Regions from separate parts of the Kitasatospora sp. NPDC043950 genome, predicted to be linked through region 3. Evidence: riboswitches for the same ligand, from Rfam matches in the RefSeq annotation. Region 3 holds a riboswitch; each other region holds the start of a gene.
What was found. A riboswitch is a leader RNA that binds a small molecule or an ion and turns the genes downstream of it on or off. The one in region 3 is predicted to bind cobalamin.
Positions count from the first base shown of each region.

Region 1: it holds a riboswitch for cobalamin, as region 3 does, so the genes downstream of both, nicT (Nickel transporter NicT) here and AC07BF_RS02685 (peptidase) in region 3, are expected to answer to the same signal.
Region 2: it holds a riboswitch for cobalamin, as region 3 does, so the genes downstream of both, AC07BF_RS27880 (ribonucleoside-diphosphate reductase subunit alpha) here and AC07BF_RS02685 (peptidase) in region 3, are expected to answer to the same signal.

Region 1 is NZ_JBWKER010000050.1:39,473-46,779, reverse strand. It holds gene AC07BF_RS28935 (AAA family ATPase) at 1-161, shown strand, start outside; gene AC07BF_RS28930 (Fpg/Nei family DNA glycosylase) at 242-1,051, shown strand; gene AC07BF_RS28925 (ArsR/SmtB family transcription factor) at 1,106-1,489, opposite strand; cobalamin riboswitch at 1,571-1,784, shown strand; gene nicT (Nickel transporter NicT) at 1,815-2,927, shown strand; gene rpmG (50S ribosomal protein L33) at 3,040-3,204, opposite strand; gene rpmB (50S ribosomal protein L28) at 3,330-3,566, shown strand; gene rpsN (30S ribosomal protein S14) at 3,566-3,871, shown strand; gene AC07BF_RS28900 (CobW family GTP-binding protein) at 3,877-5,043, shown strand; gene rpsR (30S ribosomal protein S18) at 5,056-5,292, shown strand; gene rpmF (50S ribosomal protein L32) at 5,346-5,519, shown strand; gene AC07BF_RS28885 (M24 family metallopeptidase) at 5,610-6,716, shown strand; gene efp (elongation factor P) at 6,796-7,307, shown strand, end outside.
Region 2 is NZ_JBWKER010000047.1:40,417-47,723, forward strand. It holds gene AC07BF_RS27875 (hypothetical protein) at 1-908, opposite strand, end outside; cobalamin riboswitch at 1,369-1,494, shown strand; gene AC07BF_RS27880 (ribonucleoside-diphosphate reductase subunit alpha) at 1,687-4,116, shown strand; gene AC07BF_RS27885 (ribonucleotide-diphosphate reductase subunit beta) at 4,137-5,132, shown strand; partial or broken gene AC07BF_RS27890 (ATP-binding protein) at 5,211-5,402, shown strand; gene AC07BF_RS27895 (hypothetical protein) at 5,464-5,760, shown strand; gene AC07BF_RS27900 (hypothetical protein) at 5,907-6,110, shown strand; gene AC07BF_RS27905 (DUF6879 family protein) at 6,094-6,615, shown strand; gene AC07BF_RS27910 (helix-turn-helix domain-containing protein) at 6,612-7,307, shown strand, end outside.
Region 3 is NZ_JBWKER010000003.1:93,820-101,126, reverse strand. It holds gene AC07BF_RS02695 (hypothetical protein) at 1-265, shown strand, start outside; gene AC07BF_RS02690 (flagellar hook-length control protein FliK) at 331-810, opposite strand; gene AC07BF_RS02685 (peptidase) at 830-1,903, opposite strand; cobalamin riboswitch at 2,004-2,124, opposite strand; gene AC07BF_RS02680 (enoyl-CoA hydratase) at 2,211-2,987, opposite strand; gene mmsB (3-hydroxyisobutyrate dehydrogenase) at 2,984-3,883, opposite strand; gene AC07BF_RS02670 (enoyl-CoA hydratase/isomerase family protein) at 3,880-4,953, opposite strand; gene AC07BF_RS02665 (acyl-CoA dehydrogenase family protein) at 4,953-6,092, opposite strand; gene AC07BF_RS02660 (CoA-acylating methylmalonate-semialdehyde dehydrogenase) at 6,100-7,307, opposite strand, start outside.

The DNA.
Region 1 (7,307 bases), on a different contig from region 3:
GGCTCGGTGACGAGGAGGTGGCGCGGATCCACGGCCGGATGGCCGGCTGGTACAACTCCGGGCTGCCGATCATCGACAACTCGTACCTGGACGTGGCCGGCACCGCCGCCGAGCTGGACCGCGTCATCCTGGCCCGGCTGATGGGCATGCCGGTGCGCTGACCTGCGACGATCCGGCGGTGTCGGTGCCGGCTGCGATGATGTGCGGGTCCTGTCGAACCACCCCGGGGGAGCTGACGCCCGTGCCGGAAGGCCACATCATCCACCGCCTCGCCGCCGAGAACCGGAAGGCCTTCGGCGGCCGCCCGGTCGAGGTGTCCAGCCCGCAGGGCCGGTTCGCCGACGAGGCCAAGGCCATCGACGGGCAGCTGCTCACCGCGGCCGAAGCCGTCGGCAAGCACCTGTTCCTCGGCTTCGAGGAGGGCGCCTGGGTGCACGTCCACCTCGGCCTCTACGGCGGCTTCGCCTTCGGTACCGGGCCCGCGCCCGAGCCGGTCGGCCTGGTCCGGCTGCGGCTGGCCAACGACGACGGCTACGCGGACCTGCGCGGCCCCAACACCTGCGCGCTGGTCACCGGAGCGGAGAAGGCCGCCGTCGCCGCCCGGCTGGGCCCCGACCCGCTGCGCGCCGACGCCGACCCGCAGGCCGCCTGGCGCCGGATATCGGCCAGCCGGACGACCGTCGCCGCGCTGCTGATGGACCAGAAGGTGCTGGCCGGGGTGGGCAACGTCTACCGGGCCGAGGTGCTGTTCCGCCACGGGATCAACCCGCACCGCGCCGGCCGCGACCTCACCCGGGGCGAGTGGGACGCGATCTGGGCCGACCTGGTCGCCCTGATGCACGAGGGCGTCGGCGCGGGCCGGATCGACACCGTCCGCCCCGAGCACACCCCCGAGGCGATGGGCCGCCCGCCGCGCGTCGACGACCACGGCGGCGAGGTGTACGTCTACCGGCGGGCCGCGATGCCCTGCCTGGTCTGTGGCACCGAGGTCCGGACGGAGCAGCACGCCGCGCGCAACCTCTTCTGGTGCCCCGCCTGCCAGGCGGCCTGACCGCGTTCGAGGGTTGCTCCGGCCGGGCCCCGGCGCGTCCTCCGGAGGAGCCGGTCAGACGACGGCCGCGCTGGGCTCGTGGTGTTCGGCGGCGGCGCACGCGTCGAGGAGGGGGCGCAGGGCCTCGTCCACGAGCCGGTAGCGCACGATCCGCCCGTCCTTGTCCCCGGTGACCACGCCCGCGGTGCGGAGCAGCCGCAGGGCCTGGGACACGGCGGGGTCGCGCATGCCGGTGGCGACGGCGAGGTCGGAGACGGCGAGCGGGCCGGCCCGGTGGAGGGCGAGCAGGAGGGCGAGCCGCCCGGGGTCGGCGAGCAGGGAGAACCGCTCGGCCCAGGTGCGGACGTGCGCGGGGTCGCCGATCGCGGCGATGGCCTCGCAGACCCGGTGTCCGTCGATGGTGCGGTGGCCCGCGCGGTCGGCCGGTACGAGATGCATGCGCACATTGTTGCAGGAGGGGGCCTGTGATCCTGGACACCTGCGCAGGTGCGCAGCCTTGCAAGGGTGGGTCCTGGCCCCTACGGTGTTCCCCGCCGTGGTGCTCGGGAAGACCGGTGACGGATCCTCAGGGGTCCCAGTCCGGAGCGGCCCTCGCCACTGTGATCGGGCCATCGTGATCGTCGACGATGGAGAGACGTCCGTACCCACGACGCCACTGGGAGCCTCGCGCACCTGGGAAGGCGGGTACGGGACCCCCGTAAGCCAGGAGACCGGCCACGGCATCTCACGAAGTGTTTCCACGAGGTGCTGGAGCGTGACCCGAATGACCCTGCCCGAAACCGCCGCCGCCGAGGCGCCGGCGACACCGTCCGTGCTGCCCACGTTCCGCTGGAAGCGCGAGGACACCGTCCGCACGGCCGGGCTGATGGGGGTGATCCTGGCCATGCACGTGGTGGCCTTCGGGACGCTCGTCTTCCTGGTCGCGCCCCACAACTACGCGGTCGGCACCCAGGTCTTCGGGGTGGGCCTCGGGATCACCGCGTACACCCTCGGCATGCGGCACGCCTTCGACGCCGACCACATCGCGGTGATCGACAACACCACCCGCAAGCTGATGGCGGACGGCAAGCGGCCGGTCTCGGTCGGCTTCTGGTTCGCCCTCGGGCACTCCTCGATGGTGGTGCTGATGGCCGCCCTGGTGGCGGGCGGCGCGCAGCTGGCCAGCACGCTGATGGACGACGACTCGACCACCCACAAGTGGCTCGGGATGGTCGGCACGACGGCCTCCGGCGCGTTCCTCTACCTGATCGGCGCGCTCAACCTGGCCGCGCTGCTCGGCATACTGAAGGTGTTCCGGGCGATGCGGGCCGGGTCGTACGACGAGGCGCAGCTGGAGGAGCACCTCAACTCGCGCGGCTTCATGGCCCGGGTGCTGAACCGGGCGACCCGGTCGATCACCCGGCCCGGGCAGATGTTCCCGGTGGGCATGGTGCTGGGGCTGGGCTTCGACACCGCGACCGAGGTCACCCTGATGGTGATGGCCGGGTCGGGCGCGGCGGCCGGGCTGCCCTGGTACGCGATCGTCTGCCTGCCGCTGCTGTTCGCGGCCGGGATGAGCCTGTTCGACACCCTGGACGGGACGTTCATGAACTTCGCGTACCAGTGGGCCTTCGCGAACCCGGTCCGGAAGGTGTACTACAACCTGACGATCACTGGGCTGTCGATCGCGGTGGCCTTCGTCATCGGCACCATCGAACTGGTCGGCGTGCTGCACGAGAAGCTCGATCTGACCGACCCGGTCACCGGCTGGATCGCGGGCATCTCGCTGGACAACGTCGGCTACGCGATCGCCGGGCTGTTCGTGGTGGTCTGGGCCGCGGCGATCGCCTACTGGAAGCTGGCCCGGGTGGAGAAGCGCTGGGTGGCCGCCGAGTAGCGACGGCTGCGATCAGCGACGGCAGCGATCAGCGACGGCGCCTCCCCCGGGATCCCGGGGGAGGCGCCGTTTCGTCGCTGCGGGCCGGTGCCGGTCGTCGGGCGGGCGGGGTTCAGCGCTCTTCGCGGAAGTCGACGTGCCGGCGCGCGACCGGGTCGTACTTGCGCAGGACCATCCGGTCCGGGTCGTTGCGGCGGTTCTTGCGGGTCACGTACGTGTAGCCGGTGCCGGCGGTGGAGCGGAGCTTGATGACGGGGCGCAGTTCGCTGCGGGCCATGGGTGTCCTCCCGGGTTGGCGGGGTGTTCGGGGCTGGGGCGAAACCGTACACCGAAATGGAAGTCATTTTCATCTGGTGTAACGTGAGCTCCGTCCCGCCCATTCCCGGACGCCAGGGAGCACCCATGTCCGCCCACTGCCAACTCACCGGCCGCCAACCCGGATTCGGCAACGCGATCTCGCACTCGCACCGCCGCACCCGCCGCCGCTTCGACCCCAACATCCAGCACAAGCGCTACTGGCTGCCCGGTGAGGGCCGGTACGTCCGGCTCACCCTCAGCGCCAAGGGCATCCGCACCATCGACACGATCGGCATCGAGGCCGCCGTCGCCCGCATCCGCGCCCGAGGGGGGAAGGTCTGATGGCCAAGCAGAGCAAGATCGCCAAGAACGAGCAGCGCCGCGCCGTCGTGGCCCGGTACGCCGAGCGCCGCGCCGAGCTCAAGCGGATCATCGCCCACCCCGGCACCGCCCCCGCCGAACGCGCGGCCGCCCAGGCCGAACTCGCCCGCCAGCCTCGCGACGCCAGCGCCACCCGGATCCGCAACCGCGACGCCGTCGACGGCCGCCCCCGTGGCTACCTGCGCGCCTTCGGCCTCTCCCGGGTCAACCTCCGCGTCCACGCCCACGCCGGCCACCTGCCCGGCGTCCGCAAGGCCAGCTGGTGAGCGGCGTGGACGGGATCAAACTGCCCGTGGTGGTCGTCGCCGGACTGCACGCCGACGAACGCCGCGCCGCCGTTCGGGAGTTGGCGGCGGCCGCGGTGGACGCGGTGGTCCTCCACCATGACCTGCGGGAGGCCTCGCAGGGCGTCGTCCGCCGTGAACTGCGCGACGCGGGAGGCGGGTTCGACGCCGCCGACGTCCCGCTGGTGAACGACTGCCCCTGCTGCGCCCTGCGCGAGGACCTGCTGCCGCGACTGCTGCGGATCGCCGACGAAGGCCGGTACGGGCTCGCGATCGTCGAACTGTGGGGCGGTAGCGACCCGCACCCGGCCGTCGAGGTGATCGCCGGGGGAGAGGCGGACGGCCGCCACCTGGAGGACGCCGTCGAACTCGCGGGCGTGGTCACGGCCGTCGACCCGGACCGGCTGATCGGCGAACTCTCCGTCTCCGACGACCTGGTGGAGCACGGCGAGCACACCGCCGTCCAGGACCAGCGGACCCGCGCGGAGGCGCTCGCCCACCAGGTCGAGTACGCCACCACCCTCGCCGTCCCGCGGGCGACGGCGCACGCGCCCGGGCTCGCGTTGCTCCGCCAGCTCCACCCCACCGCCCGGGTCGTCCGGCTCGGCACCGGGGCGCTCACCCGGGCCGCCCTCGGCGGCTTCGACGTCGCCGCCGCCCGCGACCGGGTCAACCCGGCGATCGCGCTGCTCCCGCAGGAGAGCGACGAGGCCGGCGTCACCACGCTGGTCTGGGAGCGCCGACGCCCGCTGCACCCCGAGCGGCTGCACCGGGCGCTGGAACTGCTCGTCCCCGCCGCCCAGCGCAGCCGCGGCCGCTTCTGGCTGGCCAACCGGCCCGACCTGATGCTCGCCTGGGACGCCGCCGGGGCCAACCTCGCCGTCGAGGAGTGCGGCCCCTGGCTCACCTCCCTGCCCGACGCCGCCTGGGAGCTCTACCCGCCCGCCCGCCGGGCCGCCGCCGCCCTCGACTGGCACCCTCTGCACGGCGACCGGGTGCAGCAGCTCAGCTTCACCGCGGAGGGCCTCGACGTCGACGGCGTCACCGGGCTGCTCGACTCCTGTCTGCTCACCGACGCCGAACTCGCGGCGGGCGAACCCGGCTGGAAGGCCCTGCCGGACGCCTTCCGGGACCTGCTCGACCCCGTTCACTGAGGAGCCGTCACTGTGCGTAAGCGACCGAACCCGCCCAAGGCCCGGCCGAACCCGTTGTTCACGGCCGGCATCGAGTACATCGACTACAAGGACACCGACCTGCTGCGGCGCTTCGTCTCCGACCGCGGCAAGATCCGGAGCCGCCGCGTCACCCGGCTCACCGTCCAGCAGCAGCGCGCCGTGGCCAGGGCCGTCAAGAACGCCCGCGAGATGGCCCTCCTCCCGTACGCCGCCGGCACCACCCGGTAACCGGACCACCGCCACCACCGTCACCACCGTCACCACCCGACAAGGAGCCCCCGATGGCCGTCCCCAAGCGCAAGACGTCCCGCAGCAACACCCGGCACCGCCGGGCCCAGTGGAAGGGCAAGGCCCCGAAGCTCGTCCCGATCACCCTCAACGGCCGCGAACTGCTCGTCCCCCAGAACCTGGTCCCCGCCTACCGCCGCGGCCTGATCGACCCGGAGGGGGCGTAGCGACCACGGAGGGGGCGTGCGGGGGTGGGGGCGCGCCCTGTCGGGGGTGCTCGGCGGGCGGATCGGAGTGGGGGTTCGTAGGCTCGACGCATGTCTGATGCGTACGCGGGTCGGCGGGAGCGGGTGAGGGAGCACTGCAGTGCGGCCGGGGCCGATGCGGCGCTGATCACCCGGGCGGCGAACGTGCGGTATCTGACGGGCTGCGCGCCCTGCGGGGCGACGCTGCTGCTGACCCGGGAGCGGGTGCTGCTGGCAGTGCCGGACGATCTGCCGGCGGACGACACCGGGGAACACCTGATCGCGCCGGACGTCACCCAGGTACCGGTGGCGGCCTCGGCGGACACCGCCCTGGCGGCGGCCGCCGCCGCCGTGCGACTGGGCGTGGCGGACCTGGCGGTGGAGGAGCACGACCTGACCGTCAGCCGCCACCGCGCGGTGGCGGGCCTGGCGGAGGGGGCCCGGCTGGCCGACCTGGGGCAGGTGGTCGAGCGGCTGCGGGTGGTCAAGGACGAGCACGAGATCGCCGACCTGCGGATCGCCGCCGAGATCGCCGACCAGGCGCTCGGCGAACTGCTGGAGTCGATCCTGGTCGGCCGCACCGAACGGCACCTGGCGATGGAGCTGGAACGCCGGATGATCGACCACGGCGCGGACCGGGCGGCCTACCCGGTGTCCGTCGGCACCGGCAGCCACTCCGGCCAGCCCGCCCACCAGCCGACCGACCGCCGGGTGGAGGAGGGCGACTTCCTCACCGTGGTGATGGGCGCCCAGTACCGGGGCTACGGCGTCTCCACCGCCCGGACCTTCGTGATCGGCGCCGCCCCCGCGCCCTGGCAGGTGGAGCTGCACCGGCTGGTGTTCCGGGCCCAGCGGGCCGCCCGGGAGGCGCTCGGGCCGGGCGTGGAGCAGTGCGTGCCCGACCGGGCCGCGCGGCAGATCCTGGAGGCGGCCGGCCACACCGAGACCTCCCCGCACCCGGTGGGCCACGGCATCGGGCTGGAGATCCGGGAGGCGCCGCGCCTCGGCCCGTCGGACATGGGTAAACTGGACAGCCGCGTGCCGGTCACCGTCGGCCCAGGGGTCCACCTCCCGGGCAAGGGCGGTGTCCGGATCGAGGACACGCTCGTGGTGCGTCCCCCAGAGGAGGGCGGGCCCGAGCTGCTCACCATCACCACCAAGGAGCTCCTCGCCCTGTGACCGCGGCCGCCCGTCGGCCGTCGGCGGCAGGACGCAAGCCTTGGTTCCTTGACAGCTATATCCAGGAGTAAGTGCGCCCGTGGCTTCCACGAACGATCTCAAGAACGGCATGGTCCTCAAGCTGGAGGGCGGCAAGCTCTGGTCCGTCGTCGAGTTCCAGCACGTCAAGCCCGGCAAGGGCCCGGCCTTCGTGCGCACGAAGCTCAAGGAGGTCCTGACCGGCAAGGTCGTCGACAAGACCTTCAACGCCGGCACCAAGGTCGAGACCGCCAACGTCGACAAGCGCGGCATGCAGTTCTCGTACAAGGACGGCGAGAACTTCGTGTTCATGGACACGGACACCTACGACCAGATCGTGGTCGAGCCGGCCGTCGTCGGCGACGCCTCCAAGTACCTGCTGGAGGGCTTCGAGGCCCTGGTCGCCATGTACGAGGGCTCCCCGCTGTACATCGAGCTCCCGGCCTCCGTCGAGCTGCTGATCTCCCACACCGAGCCGGGCGTCCAGGGCGACCGCTCCACCGGCGGCTCCAAGCCGGCCACGCTGGAGACCGGTGCCGAGATCGCCGTGCCGCTCTTCATCGTCACCGGTGA
Region 2 (7,307 bases), on a different contig from region 3:
TCGCCGCCCTTCGCCGAGCCCTCGACCGTGAAGTAGGCGTACCGGCCCAGGGTGTTGTGCGTGTTGGTGCAGCCCGGAGTGGCGCAGAAGGCCGGCGCGCCCGGCGCGACGGCGCCCTTGAGGTGGCCGGTGTAGCTCTTCATCGAAGTCTCGGCCTGGATCTTGTGGTCGAAGACCGCGACGCCGACGGTCACCGCGCTGTCGCCGGAGACGTAGGTCGCCCGGAGCACCTTCTGGCAGCCCTGGTCACCGAGGACCTTGCCGAGCCCGCCGGTCGTCGAGTTCCCGTCCCAGCAGGGCGAGTCCAGCGAGACGAAGGTCCGGTTCCAGGTGGCACCGTTGACCGTCACCTGGAGCGCGGAGAACAGTGCCCCCGCGTCCTGCGGCGCCGGGTCGGTGGCGGCCTCCCAGATCGGCTTCGACGGGTCGTCCGGCGCTCCGCCCGGGGTGCCGGACGGGTTCCCGCCCGGGGTTGCGGCGGCACTCGGCGCGGCACTCCGGGCGGCACCCGATGCGGCGGAGGACGGCCGGTTGGAGGCCGAGGCGATCGGCCCGGCGACCGGCTTGTCGCCGCCGCCCTTCGTCAGCAGCACCGCCCCGCCCGCGATCAGGCCGCCGACCAGGACGACCGCGACCGCCACGCCGAGGGCCCGCAGTCGGCGGCGGCGCTTGCCGTCCGCCGCGTTGCGGTCGGCCAGCGCCTCCCAGTTCGGCTCGGCGCGCTGCGGCGCCTGGGGCTGCGGGTACGACTGCGGATGCGGCTGGGGGTGTGCCTGGGGATGCGGCTGGGGGTGCGCCTGGGGGTTCGGCTGCCACTGCGGCGGCAGCTGCTGCCCTGGCGGTCCCGGCTGCGGCAGCGGAGGCTGCCCCGGCGGACCGGGCTGCGCCACCGGCTGCGCGGGCGGCACCGGAGGCCCGTACGAGGCCGGCGGCGGCCCGAAGCCCCCGCTCGGCGGCAACACCGGACCGGGCACCACCGGCGGCTGCTGACCGTGCGCGTCCCCCGGCCCGGGGGGAGGCGTTCCCTGCGGACCCTGCCCGGGTGCGCCAGTTCCGTCGCTCACGCGCCCCCTCGCTTCGCTCGATGATCGCTTCGCGAAACGCGCCCCTCGGCGCTTCGCTCGCTCATGCGCCCAGATCGTAGGGCATGCCCGCGGCAACCGGTCCGCCCGGTGACCGTTCCGTATCGAAACCAGGACGCCGGGGCCCGGAATCAGGGCGCCGGGAGCCCGGAATCAGGGCGCCGGAAGCCCGGATCCGAGGCGCCCCAAGGCCACGACCCGCCCCCTCCCGGCACCACCGGTTATCGCTCCGACACACCGCGCCGTACTACATGTGGGGTCGCATCAGAGAGACACCACTAGATGTATGCTCAATCCTGCTGTCGATGCAGGGGAACCCGGTGCGAATCCGGGACTGCCCCGCAGCGGTGAGCGGGCGGCTACCAGTAGCCGCCCCGCGAGTCCGAGTACCTGCCGACGGTGTGCGCACGGGCCCTCCCGCAGAGGCCGCGCCAGCACGAGAACTACCTTCCGGGCCTCGCGGGCGGGCCGGGGACGCCACTGTCGCGCGACGCTTCCTGCGTACGTGCCGTGCTCCCCTGCCCCGAACGGCCCGGTACCCCCCGATCACCGCCGCCGATCGCCGCCAGGAGAGAGCGCCTTGACCACCGCTGCCTCAGCCACCCTGCCCGCCCAGGGCACCGGCCCCGCCCCCACCGACCCGACGGTCTCCGACCCCGGCGGCGCGCTCCTTCGGCTGCTCACCGACCGCAGCGTCGATCTCCCCCAGGTGGACCCCGGCCATGTCGCCGCCGCCGCGCTGCGCGGCCGCCACGCCGGCTCGGACTTCGCCGAGCTGCGCGGGCTGGCCGTGGACGCCGCCGCGTCGATGATCGCCGAGGACCCCCAGTACTCGAAGCTGGCCGCCCGGCTGCTCGCCCTGGAGATCGTCGACGAGGCGAACAGCCAGGGCTCGCGCTCCTTCGCCGCCTCGATCGCCGTCGGCCACGCCGAGGGCCTGATCGGCGACACCACCGCCGCCTTCGTCACCAAGCACGCCGCCGCCCTGGACGCGCTGATCGACGCGCACGGCGACGACCGCTTCGAGTACTTCGGCCTGCGCACCGTGCAGTCCCGCTACCTGCTGCGCCACCCGATCACCCGCAAGGTCATCGAGACCCCGCAGCACTTCCTGCTCCGCGTCGCCTGCGGCCTGGCGGTCGGCGACAGCGAGCAGTCGGTGCGCGAGGTCGCCGAGCTGTACGGCCTGATGAGCCGGCTGGAGTACCTGACCTCCTCGCCGACCCTGTTCAACTCCGGCACCCGGCACCCGCAGATGTCGAGCTGCTACCTGCTCGACTCCCCGCTGGACAACCTGGACTCGATCTACAACCGCTACGCGCAGATCGCCCGGCTGTCCAAGCACGCCGGCGGCATCGGCCTGTCCTACTCGCGCATCCGCTCGCGCGGCAGCCTGATCCGCGGCACCAACGGCAAGTCCAACGGCATCGTCCCGTTCCTGCGCACCCTCGACTCCTCGGTCGCCGCCGTCAACCAGGGCGGCCGCCGCAAGGGCGCGGCCTGCGTCTACCTGGAGACCTGGCACGCCGACATCGAGGAGTTCCTGGAGCTCCGCGACAACACCGGCGAGGAGGCGCGGCGCACCCACAACCTCAACCTGGCGCACTGGATCCCGGACGAGTTCATGCGCCGGGTCAACGCCAACGAGGACTGGTCGCTGTTCTCCCCCGCCGACGTGCCCGAGCTCGTCGACCTGTGGGGCTCCGACTTCGACGAGGCCTACCGCAAGGCCGAGCTGGCCGGCAAGGCCGTGCGCACCATCCCCGCGCAGACCCTGTACGCCCGGATGATGCGCACCCTGGCGCAGACCGGCAACGGCTGGATGACCTTCAAGGACGCCTCCAACCGCGCCGCCAACCAGACCGCGCTGCCCGGCCGCACGGTGCACTCCTCGAACCTGTGCACCGAGATCCTGGAGGTCACGGACGACTCCGAGACCGCCGTCTGCAACCTCGGCTCGGTCAACCTCGGCGCCCACGTCGCCCCGGGGGCCTCCGTCGACGACCTGCTCGGCGCCATGGACTGGGAGCGCCTCGACGCCACCGTCCGCACCGCCGTGACGTTCCTCGACCGCGTGGTGGACATCAACTTCTACCCGACCACCGAGGCCGGCACCTCCAACTCCCGCTGGCGCCCGGTCGGCCTCGGCGTGATGGGCCTCCAGGACGTCTTCTTCAAGCTGCGGATCGACTTCGACTCCGCCGAGGCCGCGCGACTGTCCACCCTCATCGCCGAGCGCATCATGCTCACCGCGTACGAGCGCTCCGCCGACCTGGCCGAGCAGCTGGGCCGCCACGAGGCCTACGGCGAGACCCGCGCCGCCCGCGGCGAGCTGCACATCGACCACTTCCCGACGGCCGCCCCGCAGTGGGCCGACCGCTGGACCGCGCTGCGCGCCCGCATCGCCGAGACCGGCCTGCGCAACTCGCTGCTGCTGGCCATCGCGCCGACCGCGACCATCGCGTCCATCGCCGGCGTCTACGAGTGCATCGAGCCGCAGGTCTCCAACCTGTTCAAGCGCGAGACGCTGTCCGGCGAGTTCCTCCAGGTCAACCCGTACCTGGTGCGCGAGCTCAAGGAGCTCGGCGTCTGGGACCAGCAGACCCGCGACGCCCTGCGCGAGGCCAACGGCTCCGTCCAGGAGCTGGGCTGGCTGCCCGCCGAGGTCCGCTCGCTGTACCGCACCGCCTGGGAGCTGCCCCAGCGCGCGCTGATCGACCTGGCCGCGGCCCGCATGCCGTACCTCGACCAGAGCCAGTCGCTGAACCTGTTCATGGCGGCGCCGACCATCGGCAAGCTCAGCTCGATGTACGCCTACGCGTGGAAGGTCGGTCTCAAGACCACCTACTACCTGCGCTCGCGCCCGGCGACCCGGATCGCCCAGGCCGCCTCCGGTACCGCCCGCGCCGCCGCGCCCGCGCCCGCGTCCTCGTCCGCGCCCGTGCCCGTGAACACCCCGACCCTCACCCCGGAGGAGGAGGCCGCGCTGGCCTGCTCCCTGGAGAACCCCGAGTCCTGCGAGGCCTGCCAGTGAGCACCCCCGACCGCGAGAAGATGCTGCTCGACCCCGGCTTCGAGCTGACCCTGCGCCCGATGCGCTACCCGTCGTTCTACGACCGGTACCGGGACGCGATCAAGAACACCTGGACCGTCGAGGAGGTGGACCTGCACTCCGACGTCGCCGACCTGGCCAAGCTCAGCGAGGGCGAGCGCCACCTCATCGGCCGCCTGGTCGCCTTCTTCGCCACCGGGGACTCGATCGTCTCCAACAACGTGGTGCTGAGCCTCTACAAGCACATCAACTCCCCGGAGGCGCGGCTGTACCTGTCGCGCCAGCTGTTCGAGGAGGCCGTGCACGTCCAGTTCTACCTGACGCTGCTCGACACCTACCTGCCCGACCCCGAGGACCGCAACGCGGCCTTCGCCGCGGTGGAGAACATCCCCTCCATCCGCCAGAAGGCGCAGTTCTGCTTCAAGTACATGAACGCCGTCGACCACATCGACTCGCTCCAGACCAAGGAGGACCGCCGCGCGTTCCTCCTGAACCTGATCTGCTTCGCGGCGTGCGTCGAGGGCCTGTTCTTCTACGGCGCGTTCGCGTACGTGTACTGGTTCCGGTCCCGCGGTCTGCTGCACGGCCTGGCCACCGGCACCAACTGGGTGTTCCGCGACGAGTCCATGCACATGGACTTCGCGATGTCGGTCGTCGACACCGTCCGCGAGGAGGAGCCCGACCTCTTCGACGACGAGATGGCCAAGCAGGTCACGGAGATGCTGGAGGAGGCCGTCGAGGCCGAGCTCCAGTTCGCCCAGGACCTGTGCGGCGACGGCCTCGCCGGCATGAACACCGACTCCATGCGCCAGTACCTGGAGGCCGTGGCCGACCAGCGCCTCGCCCGCCTCGGCCTGCCGATCCGCTACGGGTCGACGAACCCGTTCGGGTTCATGGAACTCCAGAACGTCCAGGAGCTGACCAACTTCTTCGAGCGCCGCGTCTCCGCGTACCAGGTCGCCGTCGAGGGCTCCGTCGCCTTCGACGACGACTTCTAAACCGCTCAGACACACCAGAGGTGCCCCGCCCGGCTCACCGCCGCGCGGGGCACCTCTGGAGTTTCCCCCATCGGCGGGTTGCTGGTCAGCGAACTCGTCACCAACGCCATCCAGCACGCCCGAGCCCCGCGCGACCGGCTGATCTTCGTCCGCTACCACCTCGCCCCGGACGACACCCTCCGCATCGAGGTGTACGACGCCGACAGCGAGAAGCCCGCATTCCGCCCCGCTTCCACCTCCTCCGAGACCGGCCGAGGCCTGCTCCTCGTCCAGGAGTTCGCCACCCAGTGGGGCTGCTGCCCCGCGCCGGCGGCATCGGCAAGCTCATCTGGTGCCACGTCTCCGCCGCCGCGACCGCCGCATGACCGCCGTACGTCCCGAGATCACGGGCATCATGTTCCCCGCCCCGTGCCCCAGCCTCGACCACGCGCTCCCCGTCCTCTGGGAACACGTCCGAACGCTCCCGATCCGCGCGGCCCACCGGGATTTCATCCGCCTCTGCATCGGCCCCGGCGGCGGCAACGGCGTCGCCCGCCGCCTCACCCGGGGCAGCAGTTGGAGCACCACCCTCTACATCGGCGAGATGACCGACTGGACCGCCCACCCCATCACCACCCACCAACCCTGAACTCCCTCGCCCCCGACCGGCGTTCGCACCGATCGGGGGCGGCCACAACCCACCCGACCGATTTCCCGTTCTCGAAAGATCGAGTCCTTGACCCTGCACCCCGGGAGTCGGGAACATCGAACGAGACGCCAAGGGGAGGAACAGCCATGAAGCTGACCGAACTGGACAGCTCCTGCGACAACGGGCCCTGCCCGACGATCTACTCCACCGACACCGGGGAACTGGTCGTCCAGGGCTTCCGGGTGGACGACCCGGAAGCCCTGGCCACGATGCAGTTGCCGGACACCGAAACAGCCGTACGTATCCCGATCGACCTCCTGGTGAGGGTTGCCCGTGACCATCTCTCCTGACACCTTCGGCGCACTCTTCGACGGCTTCCAGCGGGAAGCGTTCCGGCTGGAGACGCTGGACGACTACAGCAAGTCCGGCAGCGTCGACGCCTATCAGGCCTTCTTGGCCGGGGAGCCTCAGCCCGCCGACTACAACGCCGCCTGGCTGACGCAGGTCCGGCGGAACACCACTGCCGGCCGCAGGATGTACCGCGTTCACATCCTGACCCGGCCGCTCACCCCGTATCTCCAATTCGAACTGGGCTGGGGCTACCGGACGAACACCACCGCTGGTGAAGAGTTCTTCATCCTCGACATCACGGAGAAGCCAAACCCCATCGAAGGCGTTCCCGACTTCTGGTTGTTCGACGAGTCCACGACCGTTTCGATGACCTACGACAACGAGGGCGGTTTCCTCGGTGCAGAGGATGAGCCCAACGTGAAGAAGTGGATTCACTGGCGAGATGCGGCGCTGAGTCACGCCGAACCGTTCACGGACTGGTGGGAGCGGTACGGAAGCAGGTGAAAGGCAGTATCGGTAGCACGCTGCGGGAGCTGCGAAAGGCCAGCGGGAAAGAGGCCAAAGCAGTAGCCCGCAGCGCTGCCATGTCCGCGTCCAAGCTGAGCCGTATCGAGACGGGGAAGATCGCTCCGACGGCCATGGATGTTGACCGCATCCTCACGGCGATCGGGGTATCCGATGAAGTCCGAGCCGGACTGGTCGAGACGGCCCGGAGAGAAGCCACAGAGGCTACAGCATGGCGCCTGTACCGCCGCAGCGGCTTCCACTTGCACCAGGACGCCATCCGCGCCGTAGAAGCCGAAACGGTCGTTCAACGGATCTTCCAGCCGTCCTGCATCCCTGGCCTGTGCCAAACGCCGGAGTACGTCCGGGCAATCCTCAGCACAAAGGGCCTGACCGAGGAAGTGCTTTCCCGGACCATCGGTGCCCGAATCCAGCGCCAAGCCGTACTTTTCGAGTCCGCCAAGTCATTTCGCTACCTGATCACCGAATCGGTACTGCGCTGGCGACTTATCTCCCCACCCGAAATGGCCGTCCAGCTGGACCGACTTATCGCTCTTTCTCGCCTCCCGAACGTCTGGATCGGCGTAGTACCGCTCTCAGCTCACATGACGGAAGCACCATCCTCATCATTCGCCATCTACGACAACCGGATGGTGATCGTGGAGATCCCTCATGCGGAGATCACCACCAGC
Region 3 (7,307 bases):
GAACGGGCGTTACTACCTCGCGTCGATCGTCCTCACCCTTCCCGTCGGCCTTGCTGCGCTGGCCGCCGTCTACCTCGCACGAGGGGTGCTGACCGGCATCGGCGGGCTGTTCACCGACACCACGCTGCCTAACGGCGAGGAACCCGGTTGGCTGGCCACGGGCGGCATCGTGGCCAACACGCTGCTGTTCACCGTGGCGGCCGTCGCCACCGTACTGCTGGTCGAGCGCTTCGTCCGCCACCGGAGGGCATCTCACGGCAGCTGAGCCACGGGTACGCGGTGCCCCGGCCCCCTTCCGGAGGGGCCGGGGCACCGGGGTGTCTCCGGAGGTCAGGGCGCGGTGACGCCCGGCTGGGCGCCGGCGCCGAAGGACCAGCCCTCGACGTCGCCGGGCGCCGGGTTGTAGCTGCCCGCGCCGAGGTTGCTGTACGACCAGGGGCCGCCGTGCTGGGCGTGCCAGTACGACCAGTAGGCGCTGCCGGTGGGGTTGGTGCAGGTCGTCGGCAGGGCGTTGATGGTGCAGACGAAGCCCGGGTAGCGCGGGTGGAAGGTGTACGCGAACCCGGCGCCGGTCAGCGCGGCCAGGCCGCTGGCCGGGTCGCCGGGTGCGCAGCCGGTCTGGATGCCACCGCCGACGGCGGTGAAGTCGACCACGACGGTGACGCCGGTGGTGCCGTCGCAGGCGGCGGCCCGCGCCTGCGGGGCCTGGACGACGGAGGCGCCGAGCAGTCCGGCGGTGAGGGCAGCGGCGGCGGCGATCGACCCGAGGGTGCGGCGGGCCAGGCGCGCGGGCGCCATGGTGTCGGTCATCGGAGCTCTCCTCGCGGGGTCAGCGGGTGGTCGCCGGGCAGGCCGGCACGGGCGCGTCCGGGCGGGCACCGGCGGCGGAGAGGGTGGCCAGCGGGGTGCCCGCGAGGCCGAGGACGGCCTGCGCCGTGGCCCGGGCGCCGGTGGCCGGGTTGAAGCCGGTCGCGTCGTAGGCGACCGCCCCGCGCACGCCCGGGTCCGTGGCGCAGCCCTGCTGGAGCTTGACCAGGCTGCTCCAGCCCTTGAGGCCGGCCCCGAAGCGTCCGCCGGCCAGCAGCGCTTGCGTGGCGAGGCCGGTGGTGTTGGCGTTGGACGCGGCGGCCCCGGCGGCCGAGAAGCCGCCGTCGGCGTTCTGGTGGGCGGTCAGCCAGCCGAGTCCGGCGTCGGCCTTGGCGGTGCGGCCGGTCGCGGCGAGGGCCTGGGCGGCGAGCGCGGTGGCGTCCGGGTCGCTGGCGCAGGTGGCCTGGCCGAAGGCGACCGGGTACCCGCCGTCCGCGCACTGGCTGTTGGCGAGGAAGTCGACGGCCGTCGCCGGGGCCCCACCGGCCGTGCGGTGCAGGGCGATCACGGCCAGGGACTGGCCGAAGGCGTTGCTGTAGTCGCCCCACTGCGAGCGGTCGGAGAACCGGCCCTCGGCGGTCTGGAGCGAGCGCAGGCGGGCCGGCAGGTCGACGCCGCCGAAGGCCGTCGGGTTCCCGCCGCGCACCTCGACGGCGAGCAGCAGCTTGGCGGTCGCGCCCGCGTAGGCCTCGGTGATGCCGTCGCCGAGGTAGCCGCTGATGACCTCGGGCTTGGCCAGCCAGGCGGTGGCCTTCGCAGCGGCCTGGTCGGAGCTGTGCGAGGCGGCGAAAGCCAGCACGGCGTCGATGGTCAGGCCCTGGTCGGGGTAGGCGGTCCCGTTGAAGACGGACTCGAAGTGGTCGCCGTCGACGAGTTGGCGGGCGAGCCAGCCGCCCGCGGCGGCGTCGGGGCGGACCGTCGGGGACGAAGTCGCGGCGGCAGGTGCCGCGTGGGCGGCAGCGGCCGCCGGGAGGACGGTGGCGAGGGCGAGCGCGGGTATCGCGAAGAGGCGCAGGGGGCGTCGGAACGAGGACACGGTGGGCCTTTCCGGGCCCGCACGCAGGGGCCCGGAGGACGGCGGCAACAAGCCGGGCAGCCCTCGGAGCTCCGGCCCGCAGACCACGACGGGAGGAGGGGACGACACACCTCCGCCGCCGGGTACTCGGGCTCGCCGCCGACATCGGATCGGCGGCCTACCGTTGCGGGTCAGCGCCGGATTCGAACCGGACTTCCCCCAGCGGCGGAGTCACAACATGACGGCCCATCATGGCGAGACGGAGAAGTCCCGGTCAAGGGATCGTCCGCCGCATCGCGCCACATCGCGCCGCGAACCGCTCGGACCGTCAGCGGTGAAGGAACTCCGGTGGGCGCTTCTCGGCGAAGGCCGCCATGCCCTCCTTCTGGTCCGCCGTGGCGAAGGTGGCGTGGAACAGTCGCCGTTCGAAGCGCACGCCCTCGGCGAGCGTGGTCTCGTACGAGCGGTTGACGCTCTCCTTGAGCATGACGGCCGCCGGGGTGGACATCGCCGCGATCGTCCCGGCCACCGCCAGGGCCTCGGCCAGCAGTTGGCCCGCCGGGACGATGCGGGAGACCAGGCCGGCCCGCTCGGCCTCCTCGGCGCCCATCATCCGGCCGGTCAGACAGAGTTCCATCGCCTTCGCCTTGCCGACCGCCCGGGTCAGCCGCTGCGAGCCGCCGATGCCGGGGATCACGCCGAGCTTGATCTCCGGCTGCCCGAACTTCGCGGTGTCCGCCGCCAGGAGGACGTCGCACAGCATCGCCAGCTCGCAGCCGCCGCCCAGCGCGTAGCCCGCCACCGCCGCCACCACCGGCTTGCGCAGCGCGGCGAAGCGGTCCCAGGCGGCGAACCAGTCGCCGAGGTAGGCGTCGACGAAGTCGAGCGACTGCATCTCCTTGATGTCGGCGCCGGCCGCGAAGGCCTTCTCGGAGCCGGTGATCACCAGCGCGCCGATCTCCGGGTCACGGTCGAACTCCGTTGCTGCCTGCACGACTTCGTTCATCAGCAGGGTGTTGAGCGCGTTCAGCGCCTTGGGCCGGTCGAGCGTGATCAGCCCCACCCGGCCCTTGCGCTCGACCAGGATCGTCTCGTAGCCGGTCACTTGCCGTCCTCCCGCAGGGTGGTGATGATCGCCGAGAAGTCCAGGCCGGCGCCCCCGTCGGCCTGAGCGAAGTCCGCGTACAGCTGTGCCGCCCTGCGTCCGAGGTCCGTGGGCAGGCCCGCGGCGTCGGCGGCCCCGGCGGCGAGTCCGAGGTCCTTGGCCATCAGGGCGGCGGCGAACCCGGCCGCGTAGTCGCGGTTGGCCGGGCTGGTCGGCACCGGCCCGGGGACGGGGCAGTTGGTGGTGAGCGCCCAGCACTGGCCGGAGGCGGTCGAGGCGACGTCGTAGAGGGCCTGGTGGCTGAGCCCGAGGCTCTCTCCGAGCACGAAGGCCTCGCTGACCGCGATCATCGAGATGCCCAGGATCATGTTGTTGCAGATCTTCGCGGCCTGCCCCGCTCCGGGGGATCCGCAGTGCACGACCTTGCGGCCCATCGCCTCCAGCACCGGTCGAGCCGCCTCGAAGTCCGGCTCGGCGGCTCCGACCATGAAGGTGAGGCTCGCGGCCGTGGCACCGACCACCCCGCCGGAGACCGGCGCGTCCACCGCCCGGTGCCCGGCGGTCACGGCCAGGTCGTGCGCCGCCCGGGCGTCCGCGACGTCGATCGTGGAGCAGTCGACGAAGAGCGTTCCCGGGCGGGCGGCGGGCAGCAGGTCCGCGTAGGCGGCCAGCACGTGCCGGCCGGCCGGCAGCATGCTGATGACGACGTCGGCCTCCCGCACCGCCTCGGTCGCGGACCGCGCCGGACGGACGCCGCCCTCCTCCGCCCTCCGCAGCGCCTCGGGTGCCAGGTCGTAGCCGGTCACGGTGTGCCCGGCCTCGGCGAGGTTGGCGGCCATCGGGCCGCCCATGTTGCCGAGGCCGATGAATCCGATGACTCCGTTGCGGTGGGTCACCAGCGCTCCAGGGGTGTGGTGGGGGCCAGGCCGAGTTCCCGGTCGCCGAGCGGGGCGAAGTAGCGGGCCACCGCGGCGGGCCCGACGGCGCTCAGCGTCGACGGGTTCCACTGCGGGGAACGGTCCTTGTCGATGACCTGGGCGCGGATCCCCTCGGCCAGGTCCGGTGTGGAGAGCGCCGCGCAGGAGGTCCGGTACTCCTGGTCGAGCACCGCCTCCAGCGGACCGAGGGTGCGGGCCCGGCGCAGCGCCGCCAGGGTGGCCTTCACGGCGGCGGGCGAGTTGGCGGCGATCCGGTCCGCGGCCTCCTTGGCCTCCGGTTCGCCGCTGTCCCGCAGGCGGTCGAGGATCTCCTCCACGGTGTCGGCCCCGTAGCAGCGGTCGATCCACGCCCGCCGGCCGTCCAGCACGCCGGCCGGTGCGGGCCCGACGTTCCGTTCGAGGGCGTCGTGCAGGGGGAGTTCGGCCAGGTCGTCCAGCAGCGCGGGCAGCCGCTCGGCCGGGACGAAGTGGTCGGCGAGGCCGCAGAGCAGCGCGTCCGCGGCGCCGACGGAGCCCGCGGTCAAGGCGAGGTGGGTACCCGACTCGCCGGGTGCGAGGGCGAGCAGGTAGGTGCCGCCGACGTCCGGGACGAAGCCGATGCCGGCCTCGGGCATGGCGATGCGCGTGGTCTCGGTGACGATCCGGACGCTGCCGTGGGCGGAGACCCCGACCCCGCCGCCCATCACGATGCCGCTCATGAGCGCGACGTAGGGCTTGGGGTAGCGGGCGATGCGGGCGTTGAGGCGGTACTCGTCGCGCCAGAACTCCTCGACGGCGCCCGGGTCCGCGCCGGTGGCGGCGCGGTGGATGGCGACGATGTCGCCGCCGGCGCAGAAGGCCCGCTCACCGGCGCCGGTGATGACCACGGTCGCGACCCGCTCGTCCTCCTCCCACGCGTCCAGCGCTTCGGAGATCCTCCGCACCATGCCGTGGGTGAGGGCGTTCAGGGCTGCGGGGCGGTTGAGGACGATCAGGCCCGCCCGGCCCTCGCGGTGGACCAGGACCTCGTCGAGGTCGGTCCCGGCCATCACGCGGCCCCGATCAGGCCGCGGGCGACGATGACGCGCATGATCTCGTTGGTTCCTTCCAGGATCTGGTGCACCCGCAGGTCGCGGACGATCTTCTCGATGCCGTACTCGGCCAGGTAGCCGTAGCCGCCGTGCAGTTGGAGCGCCTGGTTGGCCACCTCGAAGCCGGTGTCGGTGGCGTGCCGCTTGGCCATCGCGCACAGTTCCGGCGCCCTGGGGTCCCCCCGGTCCAGGGCCGAGGCAGCCCGCCAGAGCAGCGACCTGGCCGCCTCCAGCTCGGTGGCCATGTCGGCGAGCCGGAACTGCAGCGCCTGGGCGTGCAGGAGCCGGGCGCCGAACGCCTCGCGGTCCGCCAGATAGCCGGTGGCCCGCTCCAGGGCGTCCTGCGCTCCGCCGAGGGAGCAGGCGGCGATGCCGAGCCGGCCGCCGTTCAGCCCGTTCATGGCGATCCGGAAGCCCTCGCCCTCGGCTCCGAGGAGGCGGTCGGCCGGGAGCCGGACGCCGTCCAGCCGCACCTGGCGGGTGGGCTGGGCGTTCCACCCCATCTTCTTCTCGTCGGGCCCGAACGAGACGCCGGCGTCGTCGCGTTCGACGACGAACGCGGACACCCCGCCGGCCCCCGGCCCGCCGGTGCGGGCCATCACCAGGTAGACCCGGGAGACGCCGGCGCCCGAGATGAACTGCTTGACGCCGTCGAGGACCCAGTGGTCCCCGTCCCGGCGGGCGCGGGTGGTCAGTGCCGCCGCGTCCGAGCCCGCGCCGGGCTCGGTGAGGCAGTAGCTGGCGGGGGTCGCCATGGCGCTGAGGCCCGGCAGCCACCGGGCGCGCTGGGCGTCGTCGCCGTAACGGTCGATCATCCAGGCGACCATGTTGTGGATGGACAGGTAGGCGGCGATGGACGGGCAGCCGGTGGCCAGCGCCTCGAACACGAGCACGCCGTCGGCGCGGGTGAGTCCGGAGCCGCCGGACTCCTCGCGGACGTAGACACCGGCCAGGCCGACGTCCGCCGCCTTGCGCAGCACGTCCACCGGGAAGTGCTTGGCCTGGTCCCACGCGACCGCGTTCGGCGCCAGGTGTTCGCGGGCGAAGGCCCGGGTGGTCGCCGCGATGGCGAGCTGGTCCTCTGTGAGGTCGTGCACGGCGCCCTCAGCCCATCGTCGGGATGGTGAAGCTCGCGCCCTCCTTGACCCCGGAGGGCCAGCGCGAGGTGACGGTGCGGGTGCGGGTGTAGAAGCGGATCGAGTCCGGCCCGTGCTGGTTGAGGTCGCCGAACCCGGAGCGCTTCCAGCCGCCGAAGGTGTGGTACGCGACCGGCACGGGGATCGGCACGTTGACGCCGACCATGCCGGTGTTCACCCGGCGCGCGAAGTCCCGCGCCGTGTCGCCGTCCCGGGTGTAGACGGCCACGCCGTTGCCGAACTCGTGCTCGCTGGGCAGGCGCAGCGCCTCCTCGTAGTCGGCGGCGCGGAGCACGGTCAGGACGGGGCCGAAGATCTCCTCCCGGTAGATCCGCATGTCGGGAGTCACGCGGTCGAACAGCGAGGCGCCGAGGAAGTAGCCGCCCTCGTGCCCCTCCAGCCGGAAGTCCCGCCCGTCGACCACGAGTTCGGCGCCCTCCTCGACCCCGAGGTCCAGGTAGCCACGGACCCGCTCCAGCGCGTCGGCGCCGACCAGCGGGCCGAAGTCCGCCGCCGGGTCGTCCGAGCGCCCGACCTTCAACGCGGCGATCCGCTCGACCAGTTTGGCCACCAGGGCGTCGGCGGTCTCCTCCCCCACCGGGACGGCCACCGAGATCGCCATGCAGCGCTCGCCGGCCGAGCCGTAGCCGGCGCCGATCAGCGCGTCCGCGGCCTGGTCGAGGTCGGCGTCCGGCATCACGACCAGGTGGTTCTTGGCACCGCCGAAGCACTGCGCCCGCTTCCCGTGCGCGGCGGCGGTGGCGTAGACGTACTGGGCGATCGGCGTGGAGCCGACGAACCCGACCGCCTGCACCCGCGGGTCCTCCAGCAGGGTGTCCACGGCCTCCTTGCCGCCGTTGACCACGTTCAGCACGCCCGGCGGCAGCCCGGCCTCCAGGAGCAGTTCGGCGAGGCGCAGCGGCACCGAGGGGTCGCGTTCCGAGGGCTTGAGGACGAAGGCGTTGCCGCAGGCGAGGGCGGGTGCGGCCTTCCAGAGCGGGATCATCACCGGGAAGTTGAACGGCGTGATGCCCGCGACCACGCCGAGCGGCTGGCGCATCGAGTACACGTCGATGCCGGTGCCCGCGTTGTCGCTGAACTCGCCCTTCAGCAGGTGCGGGATGCCGGCGGCGAACTCCACGACCTCCAGGCCGCGCTGGATGTCCCCGTGGGCAT